Linked DNA regions of Antarctobacter heliothermus. The protein of the gene in region 2 binds, or shares a complex with, the protein of the main gene of each other region. Links are inferred from orthologs where the notes say so. Each region holds a gene or a part of one and is shown on either strand. Other genes may lie near its edges.

Region 1 (4,158 bases), 1.0 Mb from region 2 along the record:
GCAAAGAACACCATGATCAGCGCAGCCCAGCCAAGGTTCTGCCCCTGACTGGCCAAGGATATCGCCCCGCCCAGCGTTGGGCCGATACAGGGGCTCCAGACCGCGCCGAGCAGCATCCCGCCCAGAAGCTGACCGCGCAATCCGCTGCGATCTACATGGTCCATCTGTGCGTCTGCGCGCGCCGCCAGCCCGGCAGTGGCGGTTTCCATCAGGGCCGCGCCCTGCGGCAGTAACAGCGCCAGACCAAACAGCACCATCAGGACCGCGCCCGCCTTGGCCACGGTGTCAACGTCCAGCCCGATCAAATGGCCAAAGGCGGTTATGCCCAAGCCAAGCACGACAAACGACAGGCTCAGCCCGGCGGCCATTGCCAGCGGCCCAAGGCGGCTGGCCTGCAACGCCGTGGCGATGACAATCGGCAGCACCGGCACCACGCAGGGGTTGATCAGCGTCAGGAGGCCCGCGCCATATGCGAATATCAGTTCCATGGACGCGATATTGCCAAAGTTCCGCGCGCTGTCACCCGACAAAGCCCTGACGGGGCATCACGCTCGCGTGGGGGAATATGACAGGTCAGCGCCGCAGCAGACGGGCCAGCGCACCCGGACGGGTGGCAAAGCGGGTAAGGTCGTGGGCTGTGTCGGGCAGACCGCAGCGACGCATCAGGGTGGCAAACATCGCGTTGGGGACATCCCCGGAGATCCAGTCGCCCTGCGCGGCGATGGCCTGTAGCGCTTGCCGGTCAAGCTCTGACAGCATGGACCTCCGGCGGCCGCGGAACATCCCTTCGATGGGGGCACCTGCCGCCAGTGTCGCCAACAGGGCGCGGGTCTGCCCGGTGGTCGCGGCCCCCGCAGCGCGGGCCTGCGGCAGTGCGGCGATGATCGCCTGCGCGGTTTCGGTCCGCTGCGCATCGCCGCCGCGCCAGCGGGCCAGACAGGTCGCGACCCGGTCCGCTGTCCAGCCGGGGCGCGGGAACAGCGCACGGTCCGCCGTGTCTGATTGATTCAGCGCATCACTGTGGCGCAACCCCTCCAGCAGAACGTCGCGCCGGGCCGCTTCCTGCACGGTCATCGACAGCGCCGCCTCGACCCGGATCGGCAGTGGCTGCGCCGGGTCCAGCAAGCGCCGCAGGATCGGATCGGCGGGGTCGACCTCGACAGAGCGCGACAGGCGGCCCAGTGCCGCCAGACCGGCGCACCGCACCGCCGGATTGTCGGACCGCTTGATGGCGGCGGTGATGCGTTGTGTGCTGTCGGTCCCGAGGGACGGAAACTCGCCCAGCAGCATCAGCACCGCGGCCACCTGCGCGGGGTCGTCGCTGTCCAGTAGGGACAAAAGGGAGGGCAAGGCGCGGGCGACGGCGACGTGGCATTCGGCCTCGACACGCGTCGAGGTGCCGGTATGGTCGCGCTCCGCCGCGCTGTGGGCCGCATCAGCGTAGTAGCCGCGCGTGGTCCGGCCTTGCGCCAGCATCCGCGCGCAGGCAGGTGCTGCGATGGCGCGCAACAGGTGCAGCAGGCTGGGGGTGCGCGGCCCGGGCCGCAGTGCCAGTTCCGCCACAAAGGGAATCGCTGCGGCGGAGGCGGTGTAGCAGCCGCCCTGATGGCAGAGCGTTTCGTTCAGCGTGGCAAGGGCGCGCGCGGCCTGCGATGCGCCGCCAAGCGCCAGCGCCCGCAGCGCGGCGGGGACATCCGTGGCCGGGCCGCGGCCATGTGTCAGACCGGCCCAATCCACGCGGTCCAGCCCGTCCAGCATCGGATCAGGCCGCCAGACCCTTGGACCCAAGGTTCAGGAACTTGGTCCGACGAGAGCGGATCAGATCCTCTCGGCTCATGCCGTCCAGATCCAGCAACAGCGCATTGACCGCGGTCCGCACCGCGTCGATCGCGGTTTCGGGGGCACGGTGGGCGCCGCCCAGTGGTTCGGGAATGACGCGGTCGCAGACACCCAACTGGTGCAGATCCTGCGCGGTCAGGCGCAACGCCTCGGCGGCTTCGCGCATCTTGTCGGCGTCTTTCCACAGGATCGAGGCGCAGCCCTCGGGCGAGATGACCGAATAGACCGCATGTTCCAGCATGGCGACGCGGTTGCCGGTGGCAAAGGCCACCGCCCCGCCAGAGCCGCCTTCGCCGATCACAACCGATACCAGCGGCACACCGATTTGCAGGCATTTTTCGGTCGACCGCGCGATGGCCTCGGACTGGCCGCGTTCCTCGGCGCCCTTGCCGGGATAGGCGCCCGGCGTGTCGATCAGCGTCACCACCGGCAGACCGAAACGGTCGGCCATGTCCATCAGACGCAACGCCTTGCGATAGCCCTCTGGCCGGGCCATGCCAAAGTTGCGGGTGATGCGCGAAGTGGTGTCATGGCCCTTTTCGTGACCGATCACCATGACGGGCCGGTCGTCCAGCCGTGCCAGACCGCCCATGATGGCCTCATCCTCGGCAAAGTTGCGGTCCCCGGCGAGCGGCGTGAACTCTGTGAACAGCGCCTCGATGTAATCCTTGCAATGGGGACGTTCGGGATGCCGCGCGACCTGACATTTGCGCCACGGAGTCAGCTTGGCATACAAGTCCTTGAGCAGCGTCTTGGCCTTGCCGTCCAGCGCGGCGGCCTCGGCCTCGACATCCATGTCCTCACTGTTCCGGGCCATGGCGCGCAATTCTTCGGCCTTGCCTTCGATGTCTGCCAGCGGTTTTTCGAAGTCGAGGTAATGGGTCATCGGCGTCTCCTTGCACGGCGCTATATGACCTTGCCGCGTTCCGGATGCAATAAAGCAAGATTTGTCGATCTGTCCCGCGTTATGCAGAGGACAGGCCCGGACGCGCCGTAGGAGTTGAGTATTTGGACCAAGAAGAAGCCAGAGGGGCGCATCCCTATGAGGACCGCCTGCGCCGCGTGATCCAGTACATTTTTGACAACCCCGCTGGTGATCTGTCGTTGGATGCGCTGGCCGATGTGGCGGCGATGTCGCGATTCCACTGGCACCGGGTGCATCACGCCATGACCGGAGAGACCTGCGCCCAAGCGGTGCGCCGCATTCGGGCCCATCGCGCTGCCTGTTGGCTGGTACAGACCGATTGGCCGGTGACGCAGGTGGCCGCGCGGGCGGGGTATGCCAACACTGACAGTTTTGCCCGCGTGTTTCAGCGGCACTACGGCATGACGCCCGCAGCGTTTCGTGCCGCTGGGCGGCCCGATCCGCAATCCCCGATCCTACGACAAGGAGTTCCCCAGATGTATCCTTTTGAAATCCGAGACTGCGCGCCGCAACGGCTGGCGGCATTGCCGCACAAGGGCCCCTATCCAGAAATTGGCCGAGCCTTTCAGCAGGTCGCGGCGGTCTTTACCGCTCAGAACCTGTGGGGTCATGCGCGCGGCATGGTGGGTGTCTACTATGACAGCCCGGCAGACGTGCCCGAACCCGACTTGCGCAGCCACGCCGGTGTGATTTTGGTGGATGGGGTGTCGATGCCGTCTGACCTCGAAGAGGTGCTGTTGCCGGGCGGTCGTCATGCTGTTCTGACGCTCAAGGGGCCTTATTCCGGGCTGCAGGCGGCCTGGGATCACATGTATTGCACCGGCTTGCCGCAAAGCGGCGAGACGCCCGCGGATTCCCCGCCCTTTGAGATTTATCTCAACGACCCAAGCGACACCGCGCCCGCCGATCTGATAACGGAGATCCATGTGCCTCTGGCAGGTGCCTAGCCCAGCAGAACCGGTGCCATGGCGGCCAGTAGCAGCGCTGCCATGGTCCAGTTGAAGACGCGCAGGCGGCGCGGGTCTGCCAGCCAGCGGCGCATCCCTGTGCCCAGAACCGTCCATGCGACGGCGGAGGCGGTGCCGATCACCGCATAGGTGGCCGACACCCATGCGACGGCGGACAGATCGCGGCTGGCGGCATAGAGCGTGATGGCCCCCAGCGCCATGGACCACGCCTTGGGGTTGACCCACTGAAAGGCGGCGGCCTGCACAAAGCTGAGCGGGCGGGCGTTGGCCTGTGCCTCTCCGGGGGCGGCTTGATGGGCGATTTTCCACGCCAACCACAGCAGATAGGCGACAGAGACGAGTTTCAGCAGCGTGTAGGCGGGGGGCCAGACCTCGAACACCTGCATCACGCCCAGACCCACCGGCAGGATCATCAGCGGAAAGCCA
Region 2 (4,212 bases):
AGATGTGTGGGCCGTGTCGGCAGACCCGACAGATGCACTGCCAAAGCCTCTCCTGCGGCCGGGTTGTGACCGCCATCCAGCCACAATTCGATCGCAGGGGCCGCCGCCACCAGCGGACCGGACCGCAGCCGCTGCAGTCGGGCAGGCCATTCTGCCCTAGTCATCGCGCCCTCAAACGCCGCCTCCGGCATGTTCAGAAGTCGCAACACCGCCAACGCAGCACCAGCGTTCTGGACTTGATGCGCGCCGGGCAGCACCGGCAACGGCAGATCCAATAGCCCGATCTCATCCTGAAACACCAGCCGTCCGTGTTCTTGCCAGACATGCCACTGCTGCCCATAAGCCAGCAAAGGCGCACCCAGCGCCGCCGCCCGCGCCTCGATCACCTCCAACGCGGCCTCCGGTTGCGGGCCGACCACACAGGGCGTTCCCCGTTTCAGAATACCCGCCTTTTCCCCAGCGATCAGCGCCAGCGTGTCGCCAAGATACTGCTCATGATCCATCGAGATCGGGGTAATCACCGTAGTCGCAGGGCGCGCGATCACATTGGTCGCGTCCAATCGCCCACCCAACCCTGTCTCCAGCAACACATAGTCGGCAGGCACTCGGCTCATCGCCAGCAGGGCGGCACAGGTCGTGATCTCGAAATAGGTGATGGACTCAGCGCCATTTGCGGCAACGCATTCGTCCAGTACCGCCTCCAGTTCGGGTTCGGAAATCAGCGCTCCCGCCAGCCGGATCCGCTCATGGAATCGCGCCAAATGCGGCGAGGTATAGGCGTGGCAGGTTTGCCCCGCCGCCTCTATCCCCGCCCGGATCATGGCCTGGGTCGATCCCTTGCCATTGGTTCCGGCCAGATGGATCACCGGCGGCAGCTTGCGTTCGGGATGATCCAGCGCCTCCAGCAACCGCCAGACCCGATCCAGCGTGAGATCTATGATCTTGGGGTGCAACGCCATCATGCGCTGCAACAATAGGTCAGACCCTAGCGCCCCTGCGCTCATCTTCCGAAACCCCTTGATATGTCGAAGATCACGTTGCGTTATTGTCCAGCGCCGCGTTGGGCTCTGGTTTCAGATCCTCTGGCCCCGGCGGCGGCAGATCGCCCCATGTCGCCGGCGGCATCCCCATCAACATGCGGGTGATCACGATCAACTCTTCGCGCATCTTGCGCCGGTCGGTGACGCGGTCCAGCATCCCGTGCTCCAACAGGTACTCTGCCCGCTGGAACCCCTCGGGGAGTTTTTCGCGAATGGTCTGCTCGATCACGCGTGGTCCGGCAAAACAGATCAACGCATTCGGCTCGGCAATTTGCACGTCACCCAACATCGCATAGGACGCGGTCACACCGCCGGTCGTCGGATGCGTCAGCACCACGATATAGGGCAGCCCGGCCTCTTTCAGCATCTGCACGGCTACGGTCGTGCGCGGCATTTGCATCAGGCTCAGAATACCCTCCTGCATCCGCGCGCCTCCGGCGGCCGAAAACAACACCAACGGGCGGCCCAGCTTTACAGCCTCTTGCGCGGCGGCAATGATCGCATTGCCGACGTACATTCCCATCGACCCGCCCATAAAGCTGAAATCCTGCGCCGCCGCCACAATCGGCGTGCGACCGATCTCACCGGCTGCGACCAGCATCGCCTCTTTCTCATGCGTGGCCTTCTGCGCGGCTTTCATCCGGTCTGGATACCGCTTCTGATCGCGAAAATGCAGCGGGTCGGCCACCGGCTCTGGCACAGCCAGTTCATTGAACACGCCGCCATCAAACAGCGCCAGAAATCTGTCGCGCGGCGTGATGTGCATGTGATGGCCGCAATTGGTGCAGACATTCAAATTATCGCTGATCTCGCGGTGAAACAGCATGGTGCCGCAGTCGTCACATTTGGACCACAGGTTCTCGGGCACTTCGCGGCGGGAGAAGATGGAGTTGATCCGCGGACGGACGTAGTTGGTGATCCAGTTCATGGGCGACCTGCGCAAGTTCCAAGATGGCCGAGAAATAGGCGCGCCGGACCGGAAATGCAATCAACCATGGGCACGCGCACGGCCCCAGCTTCTTCTGTCTGGAAATATCCCAAAGGAGGCGACCAAAGGGAGCCGGAAGTCATGCTGCAAGCATGCCTCTGGCGTCACGCCTCTTCCTGCTTACAATCGCAGGGCCACCCGTGCGGTTAACCAGCTCAACCCGATCATCGCCAGATCCAGCGGCAACAGGGCGGCGATATCTGCGGTGTCGTCCGGTCCGAACGGCCATTGCCGCAGCGCCAGCCCGGACATCTCTCCACTCATGGAAACCCCGGCAAACACCAAGACGTTGTTCACGAAATGCAGCGCAACCGCCGGACCCAGACTGCCGGACCGCGCTGTCAGGTCGGCTGCGGCCAACCCGAACAACGCACTCCATCCCGCCACCATTAGGGCGTTGTCGCCGTAAACACCTGGCATGTAATGCCCCAAGCCAAAGGCCAACGAGGGCACCCCCAACCAGATCGCCGGGTGCCGCAGGCGCGCCGCCAGTTGGGACTGGAAATAGCCACGAAAGAATACTTCTTCCGCGCCGGTCTGAACGAACACCACGACCAGCGTTGCAGGCAAACACAACAGCCATTTGTCCAACGGCAACCCCGGTCGCGTCGAGGTCAGCAGATCCCAGGGCGGCAACATCAGAACCGCCATATTCAGCACCACCAGCGCGCCAGTGACACGCAGAAAATCCCACCGGAACAACCGCCAAGGCCCCAACAGGCTCAGACCGGGCCTGTCGTGCAACATCTCGGCGACCATCATCGCCCCCACGCCCAGCGCGCCGGTCAACAGGAGCACCAGCAGCAGGCTTTGCGGTGTCGTGCCGGTCTGCAACTGCTCCAGCAGCGAAAGATAGGCGTCGCCCTGCATGACACTGCCCAGAAGCCCGACAATCCCCCGCGCCAGCCCGAACCAGATCACGACGCACAGCACCAGTCCCAGCGCCAGCCGCCACAACTCGGCGCGCGGCTCAGCGGGCGCTGTCATGATCTGGTGGCGCCTGTAGCGCATCGGGCGGTTCATACCTGGCCGGTCACGCTGTGGGCCAGTCAGGGCGGGCCGACAGGTTGCGAATCTCGTCGCGCGTTAAAAAGGTCGTTCCCGGTGTCATGCACCCATGATCCGGCGCCAAAGCCCCCACTGTCAACGCCGCCGCGCCGTTGACGCCACCGCCCCCCATGCTACGACATGCCCATGCTGGATATCTTCCTAAAGACCGTTCCCTTTTTCTGCCTGATCGCGCTGGGATACGGCGCGGCAAAGTCGCGTTTCTTTTCCGAAGAGGCCAGCGCCAGCCTGACAAAGTTCGTCTTCTACTTTGCGCTCTCGGCGATGCTGTTCCGCTTTTCCGCCAATTTGCGCTTTGACGAGATATTCGAACCGCGCCTTGCAGCTGCTTATCTCTGGGGCACCGCCTTTACATGGGGATTGGGCATGGCGGTCGCCTTTTTGCGCGGGCTGGACCTGTCCACCGCCTCGATCGAGGCGCAATGCGCCGCTATTGGCAACACCGGCTTTCTTGGCGTGCCGATGCTGGCCCTGTTGCTGGGACAAGAGGCGGTCGGCCCGATCATCCTGATCCTGTCGATTGACCTGATCGTGTTTTCCTCGCTCCTGACACTAATGGTGACCGGCGCGCGTGAGGGGCGCATGCACCTTGGCATATTGCGCAAACTGCTGGCCGGGCTCCTGAAAAACCCGATGATCGTCTCTATTGGTCTGGGTCTCATGGTATCTGCCAGCGGATTGGGTGTGCCCGAAACCGCCAATAGCTTTCTCACCACGCTGGGCAATGCCGCCACCCCCGGCGCGTTGTTCGCCATCGGTGCGTCTTTGGCCTCAAAATCTGCCGAGCGGGTCCAGATTGCCGTTTGGTTGAGCTTTGCCAAACTGATCCTGCATCCGCTGTTTGTCGGGCTGGGGGTTTATATCTTTTTCCCGATCGATGCCTATCGCGCCGCCGTCGCCGTGTCCGCCGCCGCGCTGCCCGTGGCGGGCAACGTGTTCATTCTGGCGCAGCACTACGGCATCGCACCACAGCGGGTGTCGGCAGCCATCCTGATTTCCACGGCTGTCAGCATCCTGACCGTCAGCGCGGTGATTGCCACGGTCACTGGCTGGATCGACTGACACCGCCGCGCTACGAACGCGGCGGCGATAGCAGCCCCCTGCCCCGCCTAGTCG
Region 3 (4,144 bases), 1.0 Mb from region 2 along the record:
CGTCGCGCACCGACCTCATGGAACCAGACCGCGACAGCCGGCAAAAGCCGCGCCGGAACCTGCGCGGCATCGCTTTTCCTTCGCCGCGCCATAGCCTATAAGCTGCGCAGAACCCGCCGGTGTGACCGGTAACGGGCCGATGAACATGGCGAGGATGGCATGAGCGAGAAGAAGACCGAGGCAGATGTGGCCTTCATCAAGGCGCTGGCGGAACTCCTGCAGGAGAACGACCTGACGGAACTGGAAGTCATGCGCGAATACGGCGATGACGACAGCCTGCAAGTGCGCATAAGCCGCGTTGTCCCGGTGGCCGCTCCGGCCATCGCCGCGCCCGCTGCTCCGGTGGCACATGCCGCGCCTGCAGTGCCCCCCGCTGCGAGCGCTGCCCCTGAGATGCCCGAAGATCCGGCAGCCCATCCAGGTGCCGTGACCTCGCCCATGGTGGGCACGGTCTACATGCAGGCGGAACCGGGGTCCGATCCGTTCATCAGCGTCGGCACTGCCGTTAAAGAAGGCGACACGCTGCTGATCGTCGAAGCGATGAAGACGATGAACCACATTCCGGCACCGCGCGCAGGCACCGTCAAGCGTATCCTTGTCGAGGATGGCGCCCCGGTCGAATACGGCGCCCCGCTTGTGATCCTCGAGTAAGCGCATGACCGACAAAATCCTTATTGCCAACCGAGGCGAAATCGCGCTGCGCGTTATTCGTGCCTGTCGTGAAATGGGCATTCCGTCAGTCGCGGTGCATTCCACCGCCGACGCCGACGCGATGCATGTGCGCATGGCGGATGAAACCATCTGCATCGGCCCCGCGCCGTCCACCGACAGCTATCTGTCGATTCCTGCGATCATCTCGGCCTGCGAAGTCACCGGGGCTACGGCAATCCACCCCGGCTATGGTTTCCTGTCCGAGAACGCCCGTTTCGTGCAGATTGTCGAAGATCACGACATCACCTTTATCGGCCCGTCGGCGGAACATATCCGCACGATGGGTGACAAAATCACCGCCAAGGAAACGGCCAAGACCTTGGGCATTCCGGTTGTTCCGGGGTCAGAGGGCGGCGTCGGCTCTGTCGAAGAGGCCAAGAAAATCGGCGCCTCCTTCGGGTATCCGGTCATCGTCAAGGCCACCGCGGGCGGCGGCGGCCGCGGCATGAAGGTCTCGCGCGACGAAGATGAAATGGAGCGCGCCTATCTGACCGCGCGGTCCGAATCCAAGGCCGCCTTTGGCAACGACGAAGTCTACATCGAGAAATACCTGCAACGGCCGCGCCACATCGAGATTCAGGTCTTTGGCGACGGTCAGGGCAATGGCGTGCATCTGGGAGAACGGGACTGTTCGTTGCAGCGCCGCCACCAGAAAGTGTTTGAAGAGGCCCCCGGCCCGTCGATCTCCCCCGAGGAACGCGCCCATATCGGCGGCATCTGCGCCAAGGCGATTTCAGAAATGGGCTATCGCGGCGCTGGCACCATCGAGTTCCTGTACGAAGACGGCGAGTTCTATTTCATCGAGATGAACACTCGCCTGCAGGTGGAACACCCCGTGACCGAGGCCATCTTTGGTGTCGATCTTGTGCGCGAGCAAATCCGGGTTGCCGCAGGGCATCCGCTATCGTTCACGCAGGACGATCTGAAGATCAACGGCCACGCCATCGAGGTCCGGATCAACGCGGAAAAGTTGCCGGAATTCCGGCCCTCCCCCGGCACCATCTCACATTTTCATGCCCCCGGCGGTCTGGGCGTGCGCATGGACTCCGCGCTTTACGACGGCTACCGCATCCCCCCCTACTACGACAGCCTGATTGCCAAGTTGATCGTGCACGGGGCCGACCGGCCTGCGGCCCTGGCCCGTCTGAACCGCGCATTGGGAGAGTTGATCGTGGATGGCATCGACACAACGGTGCCGCTGTTCCACGCGCTTTTGCGCGAAAAGGACATCCACACCGGCGACTATAACATCCACTGGTTGGAAAAATGGTTGGAGGCAGGCGGGCTGGAGTAATCCTGCCTCCTGTCGGGGTGTCCTGCTGGGACGCGGAGGGGATTGCCACCGCGACCACGCAGGTCGCGCCTGCGCGATGCTCCGCCGGTCCGGTTTCGGTCCGGGCTTGCCCCCCTGGGCAAATACCCACATTGTTGATCACCTTTACCAAATGATTTCACATACCTCATGAGCGTTACCCCCGAACTGCTGCTTCACGCCTATCGCACCGGAATTTTTCCGATGGCAGAACGTCATGACGATCCGGAAATCTTTTGGGTCGATCCCCGGCGTCGCGGCATTCTGCCTTTGGACGGGTTTCGCATTTCACGCAGTCTGGCCAAGAGGTTGCGCCGAGATGATTACAAGGTCACCTTGAACGCCGACTTCACTGGCGTGATCGACGGATGCGCAGACCGCGATGAAACATGGATCAACGCAGAAATCCGCGACCTTTACCATGCGCTGCACATCGAGGGCCGCGCCCACGCGTTAGAGGTGTGGATGGCGGGCGAGTTGGTCGGCGGCGTCTATGGCGTGACCGTGGGCGCGGCCTTTTGCGGCGAGTCGATGTTTTCGCGCCGCCGAGATGCGTCAAAGATCGCGCTGGCCTGGTTGATGGATTTACTCCGGCGCACCGGATTCATGTTGTTCGACACGCAGTTTCTGACTCCGCATCTGGCAACCCTCGGCGGGATTGAGATCACCCGGCACGATTATCGCGCGCGCTTGTCCACCGCGCTGAAGACCGAAGCCGATATTCTGTCAGCCCCTCTTGCCCACGCCGGGGCCGAAGTTGTTACCCGTAACGCAGCGGCAACCGCAGCGGCCACCACATCCTCAGGTCAATAAACTGCGGCCAATCGGCACCTGTTCTAAAAAATCGAACACGCCGCAGTCGCACAGCACCTGTGCGGCGGCAAAAGTGAACTGAACGGTTTGAATTTCTCGTGAGAATCGCTATGTGCCGGGACCAACCGCCATTAGCCGTATCCGGAGACCGTCGATGCGTTCCCTTGCCTTTGCCCTAGCTTGTTGTCTGTTTGCCTCTGCCGGAGTTGCGCAGGAGGTGCCCAAGCCGGTCAAGCTGATGGAAATCAGTTCCAAACCAACGCAGATCCATCGCCTGTTCTACGGACAGGTGCAGGCGCTGCAAACAGTCGATCTGGCCTTTCAGGTCGCCGGTCAGATTGAGACACTGGACGCCGAAGAAGGCACCTATCTGAAAAAGAACCAACAGATCGCCCAACTGGATCTGGATCGGTTTCGCCGCGCGATGTCGCAGGCCGAAGTTAACCTGACCAAAGCCCAAAGAGATTTGACCCGCCTTGAAAGCCTGCGTGGCCAAGCCGTCTCCGAAGTGTCGGTGAACGATGCCCAGACCCAGTTGAACCTTGCAGAAATCGCCTTTGAGGACGCGCGGGACAATCTGGAACACGCCACGCTGCATGCCCCTTTCGAGGCATTGATCGCACGCCGTCTTGTGGCCAATTTCACAACCGTCTCCGCGGGGACGCCCGTTGTTCGGCTGCATGACGTGTCCGAATTGCGGGTGGATATCGAAGTGCCCGAAGTGCTGTTCCGCCAAGCTGGCGGTTCCGACACAGTGACGTTCAGCGCCCAATTGCCCGGTGACCCGACCAGCTATCCGCTGACCATGCGCGAATTCGAGACCGAAACCAATTCGGTTGGCCAGACCTATACCCTGACGCTGAGTTTTGATGATCCGCCGGGGGATTTTGTCTTTCCTGGCGCGTCAGTGACGGTGATTGCCGCGGCCAGCACAAACGGCCAAAATGGCGTTGTTTTGCCTGAAACGGCTCTGATCTACGCGCCGGACGGGACTGCAGCCGTCATGGTCTACACAGACGGCACGGTGCGCCGCACGCCGATTGAGATCGAGATACGCACCGACGGGCAAACCTATCTCAAGGATGGGCTAGAGGATGGCACTCAGATCATGTTGACCGGTGCGGCGCTGGTCACGGACGGCCAAGCCGTTCGTCCTTTCACTCGCGTCGGAGAATAATCTCATGTCCATCGCGCGTGCCTCCATCGACAAGGCGCTGATCACCTGGCTCTTGATGCTGATCTGCCTTCTGGGCGGCGTCTGGGGCTTTGCCACCATCGGCCGCCTCGAAGATCCCGCCTTTACCATCA
Region 4 (4,302 bases), 1.0 Mb from region 2 along the record:
CCTCAGTCGTCGACGATCTCATCGATAATCGGATGAATAAGGCGTGATCTGACCACCACCACCCGGTCAGCCGCCGATTTAATCGGCGGCTGACGTGTTTCAGGGGCGTCGCCGCGCCAATCGGCAGGTTGTCTTGCGGGACGCTGTTTACCAAGACGCATCAGTCTGGTGCGCTGCGTGCCCCTGCGGCATGTCAAACGCATGCAATGCAGTCGCCAAGCCCCTATCGTTGCGCGGGAAAACAACCGCTCGCCCTGCGCCGGACAGCCCCGCCCTGCCATCGCCGGATTTTCTTCACAATTCGACCCAACCCGCTGCAAAACTATGCCTCGGATGTTAACATGTCTTTATGTGGGGGCGCTCTGGATGGAGCAGCCGCATGCAAACGAACTTTCCACCGACGCTAACCGCGCCGCAGGTCACCGGCCACCCGCAAGGGCTGCCGGGCGAACAACCGGAGACCCGCGCGCAGACCAAAGTCCAGCCGATCGCCAACGCCCGCAACCCCGAGGCGCGGCTTAATGACGGGCTGGAGCCGACCAAGTTTTGGCGCGCCGCCATTGGCCAGCCCGACCCCTCGACCAATGCCCCGCCACCATCGATCATGCAGATAACCATCAGCCGATTGCTGGACGCGCAAAACCCGGACTTTGACAACCCCGAGTCAGACACCACAGCCAACGCCCAAACAGTTGAGCCCCCCCCGGACTCGCAGCTCTATGTGGACAAGGTCACGTCAGGAGACGGCCCCGCCACAGTCGATCAATCGGCAGAACCGAACGACGCGCGCAAGTCGGTCTTCAGCACCTTGCCGTAGTTGTTCTTAGGCAGCGCCGGCAGCATCACATAGGCCTTTGGCCGTTTGAAACGCGCAATTCGGGCGAGGCAATGCGCATCCAGTGCGGCCTCGTCCAAAGAGCCGTCGCAGACGACAAAGGCTACCACCTCTTCGCCCCATTCGGGGTGCGGACGTCCGACCACGGCAACTTCGGACACTTGCGGGTGTTCCAGCAGCGCCTCTTCAACCTCGCGCGGGTAGATGTTGGTCCCGCCCGAGATGATCAGATCCTTGGACCGGTCCTTCATCGTGACGTAGCCGTCACCATCCATCGCACCCATGTCGCCAGTCCACAGCCATCCGTCCTTCAGCGTTTTTGCCGAGGCCTCCGGGTTCTTCCAATAGCCGGCCATTACGATGTCACCACGCACAAGGATCTCACCCACGGCATCTGTTGGCACCGTCTTGCCGTCTTCATCGGCGATGCGCACCTCGACCGCAGATTGCGCCCGTCCGACGGAGCCCAGACGCTGCCGCCAACGCGGATAAGTCCGGTCCGTAACGTCATGGCGCGACAGCGCAGTTATGCCCATCGGGCACTCCCCCTGACCATAGATCTGCACAAAAATCGGTCCAAAATGGTCAACTGCCTCGATTATGTCGGCATTGTACATCGGGCCACCGGCGTAAACGATGGTGCGCAGCCCGGTGCCAGGACAGTCTGTCTCTTTGGCGTGGCGGGTCAGGCGCTGCACCATGGTAGGCGCCATGAACATGTGGACGCCCCTGAAATGCACGGCAAGGTCCAGTGTCTCCTTGACATCGAATCCGCCTGACGGAGGAAACACATGACGGGCCCCGGCGCGAACGTGCATCATGTTGTAGATGCCTGCACCATGGCTGAGCGGAGCGGCATAAAGGGCGGCATCTTCGGCACGGACGAGATCACAGTCGCATTGGTAACTCAGTGACATGGTCACCAGCATCCGGTGGGTGATGATCACCCCCTTTGGCCGGCCCGTGGTGCCGGACGTGTAAAACAGCCATGCCAGATCATCCGGCGCGCGTTGGACAGGTGCGTCGCTCGCTGGCGCATTAAGCAGAGCCTGCCATCCGGCGCTGCCGGTCTCGATCACTTCGGTTGCAGTTACGACCGCGAGATCCGGGGCCAAGTCGGGCGTTGCGAAGACTAGCGACGCGCCAGAGTTTGTCAGGATGAAATCCGCCTCACGCGGGTGCAGCTTGGCATTGATCGGAACGATGGCGGCACCTGCGTACCACGCGCCGTATTGCGCGATCAGATAGTCAGGCACGTTCTTCATGAACAGGGCAACCCGGTCGCCGGGCCGGATGCCCCGGGCAATCAACGCCCCGGCAAGACACTGCGCTGCAAAGTGGAATTGGCCGTAGCTTGCCACCGGATCGCAACCAAGAAACAGTGCCGGACAGTCCGGTGATTGCTGCGCCGTGCGGGCAAGCCAAGTGGAAATATTCATGGATGGTCCTCCCCGGGGTGGAATGCTATGCGCGGCTCCGCTTGGCCGCAACACGGCTTGGAACAGATCTGCCGCCGTTGCGAGGTCTGGTGCAGGGCGCGCTGCCAGCGCTACCGAGACCGCCGTCGCGCACCGACCTCATGGAACCAGACCGCGACAGCCGGCAAAAGCCGCGCCGGAACCTGCGCGGCATCGCTTTTCCTTCGCCGCGCCATAGCCTATAAGCTGCGCAGAACCCGCCGGTGTGACCGGTAACGGGCCGATGAACATGGCGAGGATGGCATGAGCGAGAAGAAGACCGAGGCAGATGTGGCCTTCATCAAGGCGCTGGCGGAACTCCTGCAGGAGAACGACCTGACGGAACTGGAAGTCATGCGCGAATACGGCGATGACGACAGCCTGCAAGTGCGCATAAGCCGCGTTGTCCCGGTGGCCGCTCCGGCCATCGCCGCGCCCGCTGCTCCGGTGGCACATGCCGCGCCTGCAGTGCCCCCCGCTGCGAGCGCTGCCCCTGAGATGCCCGAAGATCCGGCAGCCCATCCAGGTGCCGTGACCTCGCCCATGGTGGGCACGGTCTACATGCAGGCGGAACCGGGGTCCGATCCGTTCATCAGCGTCGGCACTGCCGTTAAAGAAGGCGACACGCTGCTGATCGTCGAAGCGATGAAGACGATGAACCACATTCCGGCACCGCGCGCAGGCACCGTCAAGCGTATCCTTGTCGAGGATGGCGCCCCGGTCGAATACGGCGCCCCGCTTGTGATCCTCGAGTAAGCGCATGACCGACAAAATCCTTATTGCCAACCGAGGCGAAATCGCGCTGCGCGTTATTCGTGCCTGTCGTGAAATGGGCATTCCGTCAGTCGCGGTGCATTCCACCGCCGACGCCGACGCGATGCATGTGCGCATGGCGGATGAAACCATCTGCATCGGCCCCGCGCCGTCCACCGACAGCTATCTGTCGATTCCTGCGATCATCTCGGCCTGCGAAGTCACCGGGGCTACGGCAATCCACCCCGGCTATGGTTTCCTGTCCGAGAACGCCCGTTTCGTGCAGATTGTCGAAGATCACGACATCACCTTTATCGGCCCGTCGGCGGAACATATCCGCACGATGGGTGACAAAATCACCGCCAAGGAAACGGCCAAGACCTTGGGCATTCCGGTTGTTCCGGGGTCAGAGGGCGGCGTCGGCTCTGTCGAAGAGGCCAAGAAAATCGGCGCCTCCTTCGGGTATCCGGTCATCGTCAAGGCCACCGCGGGCGGCGGCGGCCGCGGCATGAAGGTCTCGCGCGACGAAGATGAAATGGAGCGCGCCTATCTGACCGCGCGGTCCGAATCCAAGGCCGCCTTTGGCAACGACGAAGTCTACATCGAGAAATACCTGCAACGGCCGCGCCACATCGAGATTCAGGTCTTTGGCGACGGTCAGGGCAATGGCGTGCATCTGGGAGAACGGGACTGTTCGTTGCAGCGCCGCCACCAGAAAGTGTTTGAAGAGGCCCCCGGCCCGTCGATCTCCCCCGAGGAACGCGCCCATATCGGCGGCATCTGCGCCAAGGCGATTTCAGAAATGGGCTATCGCGGCGCTGGCACCATCGAGTTCCTGTACGAAGACGGCGAGTTCTATTTCATCGAGATGAACACTCGCCTGCAGGTGGAACACCCCGTGACCGAGGCCATCTTTGGTGTCGATCTTGTGCGCGAGCAAATCCGGGTTGCCGCAGGGCATCCGCTATCGTTCACGCAGGACGATCTGAAGATCAACGGCCACGCCATCGAGGTCCGGATCAACGCGGAAAAGTTGCCGGAATTCCGGCCCTCCCCCGGCACCATCTCACATTTTCATGCCCCCGGCGGTCTGGGCGTGCGCATGGACTCCGCGCTTTACGACGGCTACCGCATCCCCCCCTACTACGACAGCCTGATTGCCAAGTTGATCGTGCACGGGGCCGACCGGCCTGCGGCCCTGGCCCGTCTGAACCGCGCATTGGGAGAGTTGATCGTGGATGGCATCGACACAACGGT

The links.
Region 1: the proteins of accD (region 2) and ANTHELSMS3_RS01435 are in contact, whole or in part, in a solved structure (PDB 8UXZ), measured with the Escherichia coli proteins. The link is inferred for Antarctobacter heliothermus from one-to-one orthologs.
Region 3: the proteins of accD (region 2) and accC are in contact, whole or in part, in a solved structure (PDB 8UXZ), measured with the Escherichia coli proteins. The link is inferred for Antarctobacter heliothermus from one-to-one orthologs.
Region 4: the proteins of accD (region 2) and accB are in contact, whole or in part, in a solved structure (PDB 8UXZ), measured with the Escherichia coli proteins. The link is inferred for Antarctobacter heliothermus from one-to-one orthologs.

Annotation. Positions count from the first base shown.
Region 1 is NZ_CP022540.1:286,633-290,790, reverse strand. Bases 745-3,588 are described here. They hold ANTHELSMS3_RS01435 (acetyl-CoA carboxylase carboxyltransferase subunit alpha), read right to left. Parts: upstream 2,726-3,588; coding sequence 1,763-2,725; downstream 745-1,762. Other genes in these bases: ANTHELSMS3_RS01430 (AraC family transcriptional regulator), read left to right, coding at 2,848-3,588; ANTHELSMS3_RS01440 (hypothetical protein), read right to left, coding at 745-1,758. Outside these bases: ANTHELSMS3_RS01445 (cytochrome c biogenesis CcdA family protein), read right to left, coding at 1-488; more of ANTHELSMS3_RS01440, read right to left, coding at 574-744; more of ANTHELSMS3_RS01430, read left to right, coding at 3,589-3,711; ANTHELSMS3_RS01425 (LysE family translocator), read right to left, coding at 3,708-4,158. UniProt on the Escherichia coli protein: Component of the acetyl coenzyme A carboxylase (ACC) complex. First, biotin carboxylase catalyzes the carboxylation of biotin on its carrier protein (BCCP) and then the CO(2) group is transferred by the carboxyltransferase to acetyl-CoA to form malonyl-CoA.
Region 2 is NZ_CP022540.1:1,308,870-1,313,081, reverse strand. What follows is about bases 1-2,898. They hold accD (acetyl-CoA carboxylase, carboxyltransferase subunit beta), read right to left. Parts: upstream 1,969-2,898; coding sequence 1,033-1,968; downstream 1-1,032. Other genes in these bases: ANTHELSMS3_RS06150 (CPBP family intramembrane glutamic endopeptidase), read right to left, coding at 2,149-2,898; ANTHELSMS3_RS06160 (bifunctional folylpolyglutamate synthase/dihydrofolate synthase), read right to left, coding at 1-1,004. Outside these bases: more of ANTHELSMS3_RS06150, read right to left, coding at 2,899-3,015; ANTHELSMS3_RS06145 (AEC family transporter), read left to right, coding at 3,223-4,158; ANTHELSMS3_RS06140 (NYN domain-containing protein), read right to left, coding at 4,206-4,212.
Region 3 is NZ_CP022540.1:2,329,323-2,333,466, reverse strand. What follows is about bases 1-2,830. They hold accC (acetyl-CoA carboxylase biotin carboxylase subunit), read left to right. Parts: upstream 1-655; coding sequence 656-2,005; downstream 2,006-2,830. Other genes in these bases: aat (leucyl/phenylalanyl-tRNA--protein transferase), read left to right, coding at 2,174-2,830; accB (acetyl-CoA carboxylase biotin carboxyl carrier protein), read left to right, coding at 160-651. Outside these bases: more of aat, read left to right, coding at 2,831-2,836; ANTHELSMS3_RS11085 (efflux RND transporter periplasmic adaptor subunit), read left to right, coding at 2,991-4,013; ANTHELSMS3_RS11080 (efflux RND transporter permease subunit), read left to right, coding at 4,018-4,144. UniProt on the Escherichia coli protein: This protein is a component of the acetyl coenzyme A carboxylase complex; first, biotin carboxylase catalyzes the carboxylation of the carrier protein and then the transcarboxylase transfers the carboxyl group to form malonyl-CoA.
Region 4 is NZ_CP022540.1:2,331,562-2,335,863, reverse strand. What follows is about bases 1,315-4,302. They hold accB (acetyl-CoA carboxylase biotin carboxyl carrier protein), read left to right. Parts: upstream 1,315-2,556; coding sequence 2,557-3,048; downstream 3,049-4,302. Other genes in these bases: accC (acetyl-CoA carboxylase biotin carboxylase subunit), read left to right, coding at 3,053-4,302; ANTHELSMS3_RS11105 (AMP-binding protein), read right to left, coding at 1,315-2,274. Outside these bases: acs (acetate--CoA ligase), read left to right, coding at 1-47; ANTHELSMS3_RS11110 (hypothetical protein), read left to right, coding at 380-817; more of ANTHELSMS3_RS11105, read right to left, coding at 763-1,314. UniProt on the Escherichia coli protein: This protein is a component of the acetyl coenzyme A carboxylase complex; first, biotin carboxylase catalyzes the carboxylation of the carrier protein and then the transcarboxylase transfers the carboxyl group to form malonyl-CoA.